Regions from separate parts of the Lysinibacillus parviboronicapiens genome, predicted to be linked through region 2. Evidence: a T-box and tRNA genes for the amino acid it is inferred to sense, from the RefSeq annotation. Region 2 holds a T-box; the other holds one or more tRNA genes.
What was found. The T-box of region 2 lies ahead of ileS (isoleucine--tRNA ligase). A T-box ahead of a tRNA ligase gene usually reads a tRNA of that ligase, here a tRNA-Ile.
Positions count from the first base shown of each region.

Region 1 (4,257 bases), 2.1 Mb from region 2:
GGAATCTCGCATTCTAGCTATTAAAAAGAAACTGGGTCGTCAGCTTTTTATTCCTGGCCATCATTATCAAAAAGACGAAGTGATTCAATTTGCTGATGCTACAGGAGATTCTTTACAGCTCGCGCAATTATCTGCTGCAAATAAGGAAGCCAAGCATATCGTTTTCTGTGGGGTACATTTTATGGCTGAAACAGCCGATATGTTAACCACTGAGAAACAGCATGTCTACTTGCCAGATATGCGAGCAGGCTGCTCAATGGCAGACATGGCAGACATTTATCAAACAGAACAAGCATGGTCCATCTTACAGCAACTTTTCGGTGATACGATTATACCGTTAACATATGTCAATTCGACTGCGGCAATAAAAGCATTTACAGGACATTATGGAGGCGCATGTGTAACATCCTCCAACGCAAAGGAAATGGTAAAATGGGCATTTAGTCAAAAGCAACGTATTTTATTTCTACCCGATCAGCATTTAGGTAGAAATACCGCTTATGATTTGGGCGTACCTCTTGAAAATATGGCTGTTTGGAATCCACATACCAATACCCTTGAGACAGAACAGTCGTCAGAAAACATTCAAGTAATTTTATGGAAAGGACATTGTTCCGTCCACGAAGGCTTTACCGTGCAACATACAGAAATGGTTCGTCAGGCACATCCAAATATGCGCATTATCGTGCATCCGGAATGTAGCCGTGAAGTTGTTGCGGCAGCGGATGATGCAGGCTCAACGAAATACATTATTGATACTATTAATAATGCCCCTAGCGGTTCTGCATGGGCAATCGGCACAGAAATGAATCTAGTTAATCGTATGATGTTACACCATTCAGATAAACAGATTATCTCGTTGAATAAGAATTTTTGTCCTTGTCTTACAATGAATCGAATTGATCTCCCACATCTGCTGTGGTCACTTGAAAGTATTGAACAGGGAAAGCCACATAATCGCATTCAAGTGGACCCCCATATTGCAAAAGAAGCCCGTAGTTCACTCGAAAGAATGCTAGCACGAGGATAATAAAAAAATCGTCTACTATCTTTAGTTAGACGATTTTTTATTTCTAAAAGGACAACACTGTTTGGAATCTAATAAATATATTTTGTAAGTAATTTTGGAACACTTGACTTCCACCAATAAATAATACTTGCACTTCGGCATAGAGCCCAGTTGCAGTTACTTTACCTCGACAAGCTTCTCCTACTTTTTCCAATACTATAATTCTTTGAAGCTTCTTTTATATTTTTCTTCATAAAAAAAGCACAGTAGATGTTTTACATCTACTGTGCTTTAGTATGACCCCTACGGGATTCGAACCCGTGTTACCGCCGTGAAAGGGCGGTGTCTTAACCGCTTGACCAAGGGGCCAATGGCGGAGAAGGAGGGATTTGAACCCTCGCGCCGGTTACCCGACCTACACCCTTAGCAGGGGCGCCTCTTCAGCCTCTTGAGTACTTCCCCGTAAATAAAAAAATGGCTCCGAAGGCAGGACTCGAACCTGCGACAACCTGATTAACAGTCAGGTGCTACTACCAACTGAGCTACTTCGGAATAATGGTGGGCCTAAATGGACTCGAACCATCGACCTCACGCTTATCAGGCGTGCGCTCTAACCAGCTGAGCTATAGGCCCATTTGGAGCGGGTGATGAGAATCGAACTCACGACATCAGCTTGGAAGGCTGAGGTTTTACCATTAAACTACACCCGCATGTATGGTGGGTCAGGACGGAATCGAACCGCCGACACTTAGAGCTTCAATCTAATGCTCTACCAACTGAGCTACTGACCCATACGTTCCATGCTAAGCTGCAAATATCTTTATCAGCCACTCTCGTTTATTCAGTCACGTACTGTAAGTACGCTCCTTCATGCACTCGTTTGCTTCTTCGATCTTTTTGCTTACATGAACCTCTTATTATAAAAATGGCGGTCCCGACCGGGATCGAACCGGCGATCTCCTGCGTGACAGGCAGGCATGTTAACCGCTACACCACGGGACCATTTGGTTGCGGGGGCCGGATTTGAACCAACGACCTTCGGGTTATGAGCCCGACGAGCTACCACTGCTCCACCCCGCGACAATATGAATGTTAATTATACCGAGTTTTTTAGAACACCATTTATAAAATTTAAAACTGGAGGAGGTAGAGGGATTCGAACCCCCGCGCGGTGTTACCCGCCTGTCGGTTTTCAAGACCGATCCCTTCAGCCAGACTTGGGTATACCTCCGTAACAATATATAAATGGTGGACCTTGCAGGACTCGAACCTGCGACCGGACGGTTATGAGCCGTCTGCTCTAACCAACTGAGCTAAAGGTCCTTTAAGATGGCGGCAGAGGGAGTCGAACCCACGACCTTTCGGGTATGAACCGAATGCTCTAGCCAGCTGAGCTACGCCGCCAGGATCTTTATAACTGGTTATAATTTTATGGTGGAGCCTAGCGGGATCGAACCGCTGACCTCCTGCGTGCAAGGCAGGCGCTCTCCCAGCTGAGCTAAGGCCCCAAAATAATGGTCGGAATGACAGGATTCGAACCTACGACCCCTTGGTCCCAAACCAAGTGCTCTACCAAGCTGAGCTACATTCCGAAATATATATGGCGCGCCCGGCAGGAGTCGAACCCACAACCTTCTGATCCGTAGTCAGACGCTCTATCCAATTGAGCTACGGGCGCTATTTACTAGAATAAAAATGGTGCCGAGGGCCGGAATCGAACCGGCACGGTAGTCACCTACCGCAGGATTTTAAGTCCTGTGCGTCTGCCAGTTCCGCCACCCCGGCACATGTTGGAGCGGAAGACGAGGTTCGAACTCGCGACCCCCACCTTGGCAAGGTGGTGTTCTACCACTGAACTACTTCCGCATGTGCATAAGATTTATTTATCCTGGCAATTATGAAATTCTAAAAAATGGTGCGGGTGAAGGGAGTCGAACCCCCACGCCTTGCGGCGCTAGATCCTAAGTCTAGTGCGTCTGCCAATTCCGCCACACCCGCATATTTTGTTGGCAATTTAAATGGTGAGCCATGAAGGACTCGAACCTTCGACCCTCTGATTAAAAGTCAGATGCTCTACCAACTGAGCTAATGGCTCAAAACTATGGTGCCGGCTATAGGAATCGAACCCACGACCTACTGATTACAAGTCAGTTGCTCTACCTGCTGAGCTAAACCGGCATATGGTGGAGGATGACGGGCTCGAACCGCCGACCCTCTGCTTGTAAGGCAGATGCTCTCCCAGCTGAGCTAATCCTCCTGGGTATTATGCCTAGCGATGTCCTACTCTCACAGGGGGAAGCCCCCAACTACCATCGGCGCTAAAGAGCTTAACTTCCGTGTTCGGTATGGGAACGGGTGTGACCTCTTTGCCATCATCACTAGACTATTGTCGGCTTCCAATATACGCCGTATTTCTTTGTCAGCTTCCATCGCTTTCTCGAACTACTTGTATCTTGAAACCCTATGTAGAAAGATGTTGTTCTTTCAAAACTGGATAAACGGTACATTGAATGTTTCAAACATTTTGGTTAAGTCCTCGATCGATTAGTATTCGTCAGCTCCATGTGTCACCACACTTCCACCTCGAACCTATCTACCTCATCGTCTTTGAGGGATCTTACTTACTTGCGTAATGGGAAATCTCATCTTGAGGGGGGCTTCATGCTTAGATGCTTTCAGCACTTATCCCGTCCACACATAGCTACCCAGCGATGCCTTTGGCAAGACAACTGGTACACCAGCGGTGTGTCCATCCCGGTCCTCTCGTACTAAGGACAGCTCCTCTCAAATTTCCTACGCCCACGACGGATAGGGACCGAACTGTCTCACGACGTTCTGAACCCAGCTCGCGTACCGCTTTAATGGGCGAACAGCCCAACCCTTGGGACCGACTACAGCCCCAGGATGCGATGAGCCGACATCGAGGTGCCAAACCTCCCCGTCGATGTGGACTCTTGGGGGAGATAAGCCTGTTATCCCCGGGGTAGCTTTTATCCGTTGAGCGATGGCCCTTCCATGCGGAACCACCGGATCACTAAGCCCGTCTTTCGACCCTGCTCGACTTGTAGGTCTCGCAGTCAAGCTCCCTTGTGCCTTTACACTCTACGAATGATTTCCAACCATTCTGAGGGAACCTTTGGGCGCCTCCGTTACCTTTTAGGAGGCGACCGCCCCAGTCAAACTGTCCGCCTGACACTGTCTCCTGCCCCGCTAAGGGGCATGGGTTAGAATTTCAATACAACCAGGGT
Region 1 is NZ_CP073713.1:3,769,788-3,774,044, forward strand. Features, by position in the region: gene nadA (quinolinate synthase NadA) at 1-1,030, shown strand, start outside; gene C9J31_RS18240 (hypothetical protein) at 1,074-1,223, opposite strand; tRNA gene C9J31_RS18245 (tRNA-Glu) at 1,307-1,378, opposite strand; tRNA gene C9J31_RS18250 (tRNA-Ser) at 1,381-1,471, opposite strand; tRNA gene C9J31_RS18255 (tRNA-Asn) at 1,485-1,561, opposite strand; tRNA gene C9J31_RS18260 (tRNA-Ile) at 1,566-1,642, opposite strand; tRNA gene C9J31_RS18265 (tRNA-Gly) at 1,646-1,719, opposite strand; tRNA gene C9J31_RS18270 (tRNA-Phe) at 1,725-1,800, opposite strand; tRNA gene C9J31_RS18275 (tRNA-Asp) at 1,936-2,011, opposite strand; tRNA gene C9J31_RS18280 (tRNA-Met) at 2,015-2,089, opposite strand; tRNA gene C9J31_RS18285 (tRNA-Ser) at 2,148-2,240, opposite strand; tRNA gene C9J31_RS18290 (tRNA-Ile) at 2,256-2,332, opposite strand; tRNA gene C9J31_RS18295 (tRNA-Met) at 2,340-2,413, opposite strand; tRNA gene C9J31_RS18300 (tRNA-Ala) at 2,442-2,517, opposite strand; tRNA gene C9J31_RS18305 (tRNA-Pro) at 2,525-2,601, opposite strand; tRNA gene C9J31_RS18310 (tRNA-Arg) at 2,611-2,687, opposite strand; tRNA gene C9J31_RS18315 (tRNA-Leu) at 2,706-2,794, opposite strand; tRNA gene C9J31_RS18320 (tRNA-Gly) at 2,801-2,875, opposite strand; tRNA gene C9J31_RS18325 (tRNA-Leu) at 2,923-3,007, opposite strand; tRNA gene C9J31_RS18330 (tRNA-Lys) at 3,029-3,104, opposite strand; tRNA gene C9J31_RS18335 (tRNA-Thr) at 3,112-3,187, opposite strand; tRNA gene C9J31_RS18340 (tRNA-Val) at 3,191-3,266, opposite strand; rRNA gene rrf (5S ribosomal RNA) at 3,277-3,392, opposite strand; rRNA gene C9J31_RS18350 (23S ribosomal RNA) at 3,534-4,257, opposite strand, start outside.
Region 1: it encodes a tRNA-Ile, which carries the amino acid that the T-box ahead of ileS (isoleucine--tRNA ligase) is inferred to sense. The anticodon was not compared.

Region 2 (4,257 bases):
TTTCATCGAACAGGTAGTAAGTTGGCAACGTGAGGTAGAGGATCGTTATGCTCCAAAACTGACTGATTTTCTAGACCCACGACAACGTTTTATAGTGATGTCGATTATTGGTCAAGGCGATGCGCTAAAAACCATGAGTGCCGGTCTTTTTCATGAGGCAGAACGTCAACGTATGCTTATCTTTCCAGCTTATTTTGAACCGCAATTAGAGGACTATCAACTAACGGTTTTTACCATTCATTATCCTGCTAAGTTCATACAATTACGTCATCCAGATGTACTCGGTGCACTATTGTCATTAGGGCTAGATCGCGCTAAATTTGGTGATATTCGCGTGAATGAACATCAAGTACAATTTGTAGTCGCCGATGAGGTTGCAGATTATGTCCGTCTTCATTTAACGGGCATTGGTAAGGTTAAAGTACATGTCGAGTCGATGAAAGAGATAGAACCCCTCATTCAAAATGAGGATGAATGGGTGGAAGAGTCATATACGGTTTCTTCCATGCGTATAGATGTCATTATTGCTAGTGTATTAAAGGTGTCTCGCCAAAAGGCACAGGCACTTATAACAGGAAAGAAAGTACGAGTAAATTGGACGGAACGAGAGTCAGTTGCTTTCGAATTACAAGAAGGCGATATATTGTCAGTACGAGGAAGTGGTCGTGTGAAAATACTTATGACAGAAGGCCGTACAAAAAAAGATAAAATTCGCTTGCAAATCGGTCGATTGGCCCAAAAAAGCTAAAAATCAAGTAAAATTCATTAATTTATACTGCTAAGTTGTTGGAACAATTGTATAATAGGAAGAACGAATGTACATGTAAAGGAGAGAAGGATTGTATGCCATTATCACCTATTGATATACATAATAAGGAGTTTACAAAATCTTTTAGAGGTTATGCAGAAGATGAAGTAAATGAATTTTTAGATCAGATCATCAAAGATTATGAAATTTTATTGCGAGAAAAAAAGGAAGTCGACAAGCAGCTAGAAATGTCTTTAGAACAAGCAAGATATTTCAGTTCGTTAGAGGAAACATTACAAAAATCTATTGTGGTGGCTCAAGAGGCCGCTGATGAAGTCCGAAGAAATTCACAAAAAGAAGCAAAACTAATTGTCAAAGAAGCAGAGAAAAATGCCGATCGCATTATCAATGAGGCTTTAACAAAAGCTCGTAAAGTGACAATTGAAATTGATGAGCTGAAAAAACAATCAAAGGTTTTCCGTAATCGATTTAAAATGCTTGTGGAAGCACAACTTGATCTATTAAATGCAGATGATTGGGATCATTTGTTACAATATGATATTGATTTAACAGAAATTCAATCGTCTGTTGAAGAAGCGCAGGAATCTGACGAAGTTTAGACAAATCCACACTGGCGATATTTATCCGCAATTTAGAGTTGGTAATCATTTACTAAATAAATCAGTTAGACTTGACGTCAATGATGGATTTTCATATACTATTGTAATAGTAATTATTTTGAACAGATATGCATACAGGCAAAGATGGAGACAGTATTTGTTAGGCGTAGTGAAGCGATTTGGGGATAGTGGGAGCTCAAACAATCAATTAACAAAGAACATCACTCCTGAGCTAAATAACTGAACGATTAGTAAGTTATTTCGGGGCGCATGACGTTAACGTGCATTCAAGAGGCAGTACTTTTATGTACTGCAACTAGGGTGGTACCGCGAGTCAAAGCTTCTCGTCCCTTTTTAGGGATTGAGGGGCTTTTTTGTTTGTTTGCAAAAAAATAGAGGAGGAATTACACATGGTTGAATATAAAGAAACCTTATTAATGCCGAAAACGGATTTCCCAATGCGCGGAAATTTACCGGCAAATGAACCGAAGATGCAAGATAAATGGAATGGATTGGACATCAATAAACTACAGATGGAGCGTACAGAAGGTCGTCCAGAGTATGTGTTGCATGACGGTCCTCCTTATGCAAATGGAGATATTCATATCGGTCATGCTTTAAATAAAGTGTTAAAAGATATGATTACACGCCATCGTTCTATGACAGGCTACCATGTTAACTATATTCCTGGCTGGGATACACATGGTTTACCAATTGAGCAAGCGTTAACAAACAAAGGTGTTAAACGTAAAGAAATGTCAGTTGCAGATTTCCGTGAATTATGTGCGCAATATGCTTATGAACAAATTGACAACCAACGTGCACAATTCCGTCGTTTAGGTGTTCGTGGTGATTGGGAAAACCCATATATTACATTAAAGCCAGCATTTGAAGCTCGCCAAATTGAAGTATTCGGTCAGATGGCGGAAAAAGGCTACATTTATAAAGGGTTAAAACCAGTATATTGGTCACCTTCTTCTGAATCCGCACTTGCAGAAGCAGAAATCGAATATAAGGATGTAAAATCGGCCTCTATTTATGTAAGCTTTGCGATTAAAGATGCAAAAGGTATTGTACCAGCTGATGCAAAATTCATCATCTGGACAACAACTCCTTGGACAATTCCGGCAAACTTAGGGATTTCGTTAAACCCAGAATTTATCTATGTAGTTGTAGCAGTTGCAGATAAAAAATTCATTATTGCGAAAGAATTATTGGAAACAATTGCAAAAGAGCTTGAGTGGGAAACATATGAAGTTGTCCAGGAAGTAAAAGGGGAAGCGTTGGATCGCCTGGTAGCACAACATCCATTCTATGACCGAGAATCACTTGTCATGGTGGGCGAGCATGTAACTGCTGAAGCTGGGACTGGATGTGTTCATACAGCTACTGGACACGGGGAAGATGACTATAATATTGGTAAATTATATGATTTACCAATTCTTAGCCCAGTTGATAATCGTGGTTGTTATACAGATGAAGCGCCAGGTTTTGAAGGTGTCTTCTATAATGATGCAAACAAGATGGTGACTGAGCGATTAGCAGAAGTCGGAGCACTAGAAAAATTAGATTTCTTTACGCACTCTTATCCACATGATTGGCGTACGAAAAAACCAGTTATTTATCGTGCTACACCACAATGGTTTGCGTCAATCGATGCATTCCGCGATGAGTTACTAGCAGCTGTAAAATCAACAACATTTACACCAGCTTGGGGCGAAACACGTCTTTATAACATGATTCGCGACCGTGGGGACTGGGTTATTTCTCGTCAACGTGCATGGGGTGTGCCAATTCCAATTTTCTATGCTGAAAATGGTGAGCCAATTATAACGCCAGAAACAATCGCACGCATTTCTGCACTGTTCCGTGAGCATGGCTCAAATATTTGGTTCCAAAAGTCGGCAAAAGAGTTACTACCAGAAGGGTTCACACACCCAGGAAGCCCGAATGGTGAGTTCACAAAAGAAAACGATATTATGGACGTATGGTTTGACTCAGGTTCGTCTCACCAAGGTGTTCTAGTAGAACGTGGAATGAAATATCCTGCTGATCTTTATTTAGAAGGTTCTGACCAACATCGTGGCTGGTTTAACTCTTCATTAATTACTTCAGTAGCAATTAATGGCTATGCACCATATAAAGGGCTACTAACACATGGTTTTGTGCTTGATGGTGAAGGACGTAAAATGAGTAAATCACTTGGCAATGTTATTATTCCACAAAAAGTGATGGATCAATATGGTGCAGATATTTTACGTTTGTGGGTAGCATCTGTTGACTACACGGCCGATGTACGTATTTCAATGGATATGTTAAAGCAAGTTTCAGAAGTATACCGTAAAATCCGTAATACATTCCGTTTCTTACATGGGAATATTGCCGATTTCAATCCACAGACTGACCGCGTAGCATATACAGATTTACGTGAAATGGACCAATATGTATACATGCGCTTGCAAGACATCTTAAAAACAGTGCGCGCGGCTTATGACCGTTATGATTTTGCAGCTGTATACCATGCAATCAATAACTTTGTCGCTGTTGAGTTATCTTCTTTCTACTTAGACATCGCGAAAGACGTAGTATACATTGAAGGTCATGACAATAAAGATCGTCGTGCAATGCAATCCGTTATTTATGATACATTAATGACATTAGTAAGAGTTATGACACCAATTATTCCGCATACAACAGATGAGATTTGGTCTTATTTATTCGAGCAAGGCTTGGTAGAAGAAGTATCTGTTCAATTAACTGATTTCCCAGAGGTTGAGGAGCAAGAAAACTTTGAAAGTCTGCGCACAAAATGGGAAGCAATAATCGACGTACGCGATGACATTTTAAAAGCATTAGAGGAAGCACGTAATGCCAAAACAATTGGTAAAT
Region 2 is NZ_CP073713.1:1,089,295-1,093,551, forward strand. Features, by position in the region: gene C9J31_RS05115 (YlmH family RNA-binding protein) at 1-748, shown strand, start outside; gene C9J31_RS05120 (DivIVA domain-containing protein) at 844-1,368, shown strand; T-box leader at 1,501-1,723, shown strand; gene ileS (isoleucine--tRNA ligase) at 1,779-4,257, shown strand, end outside.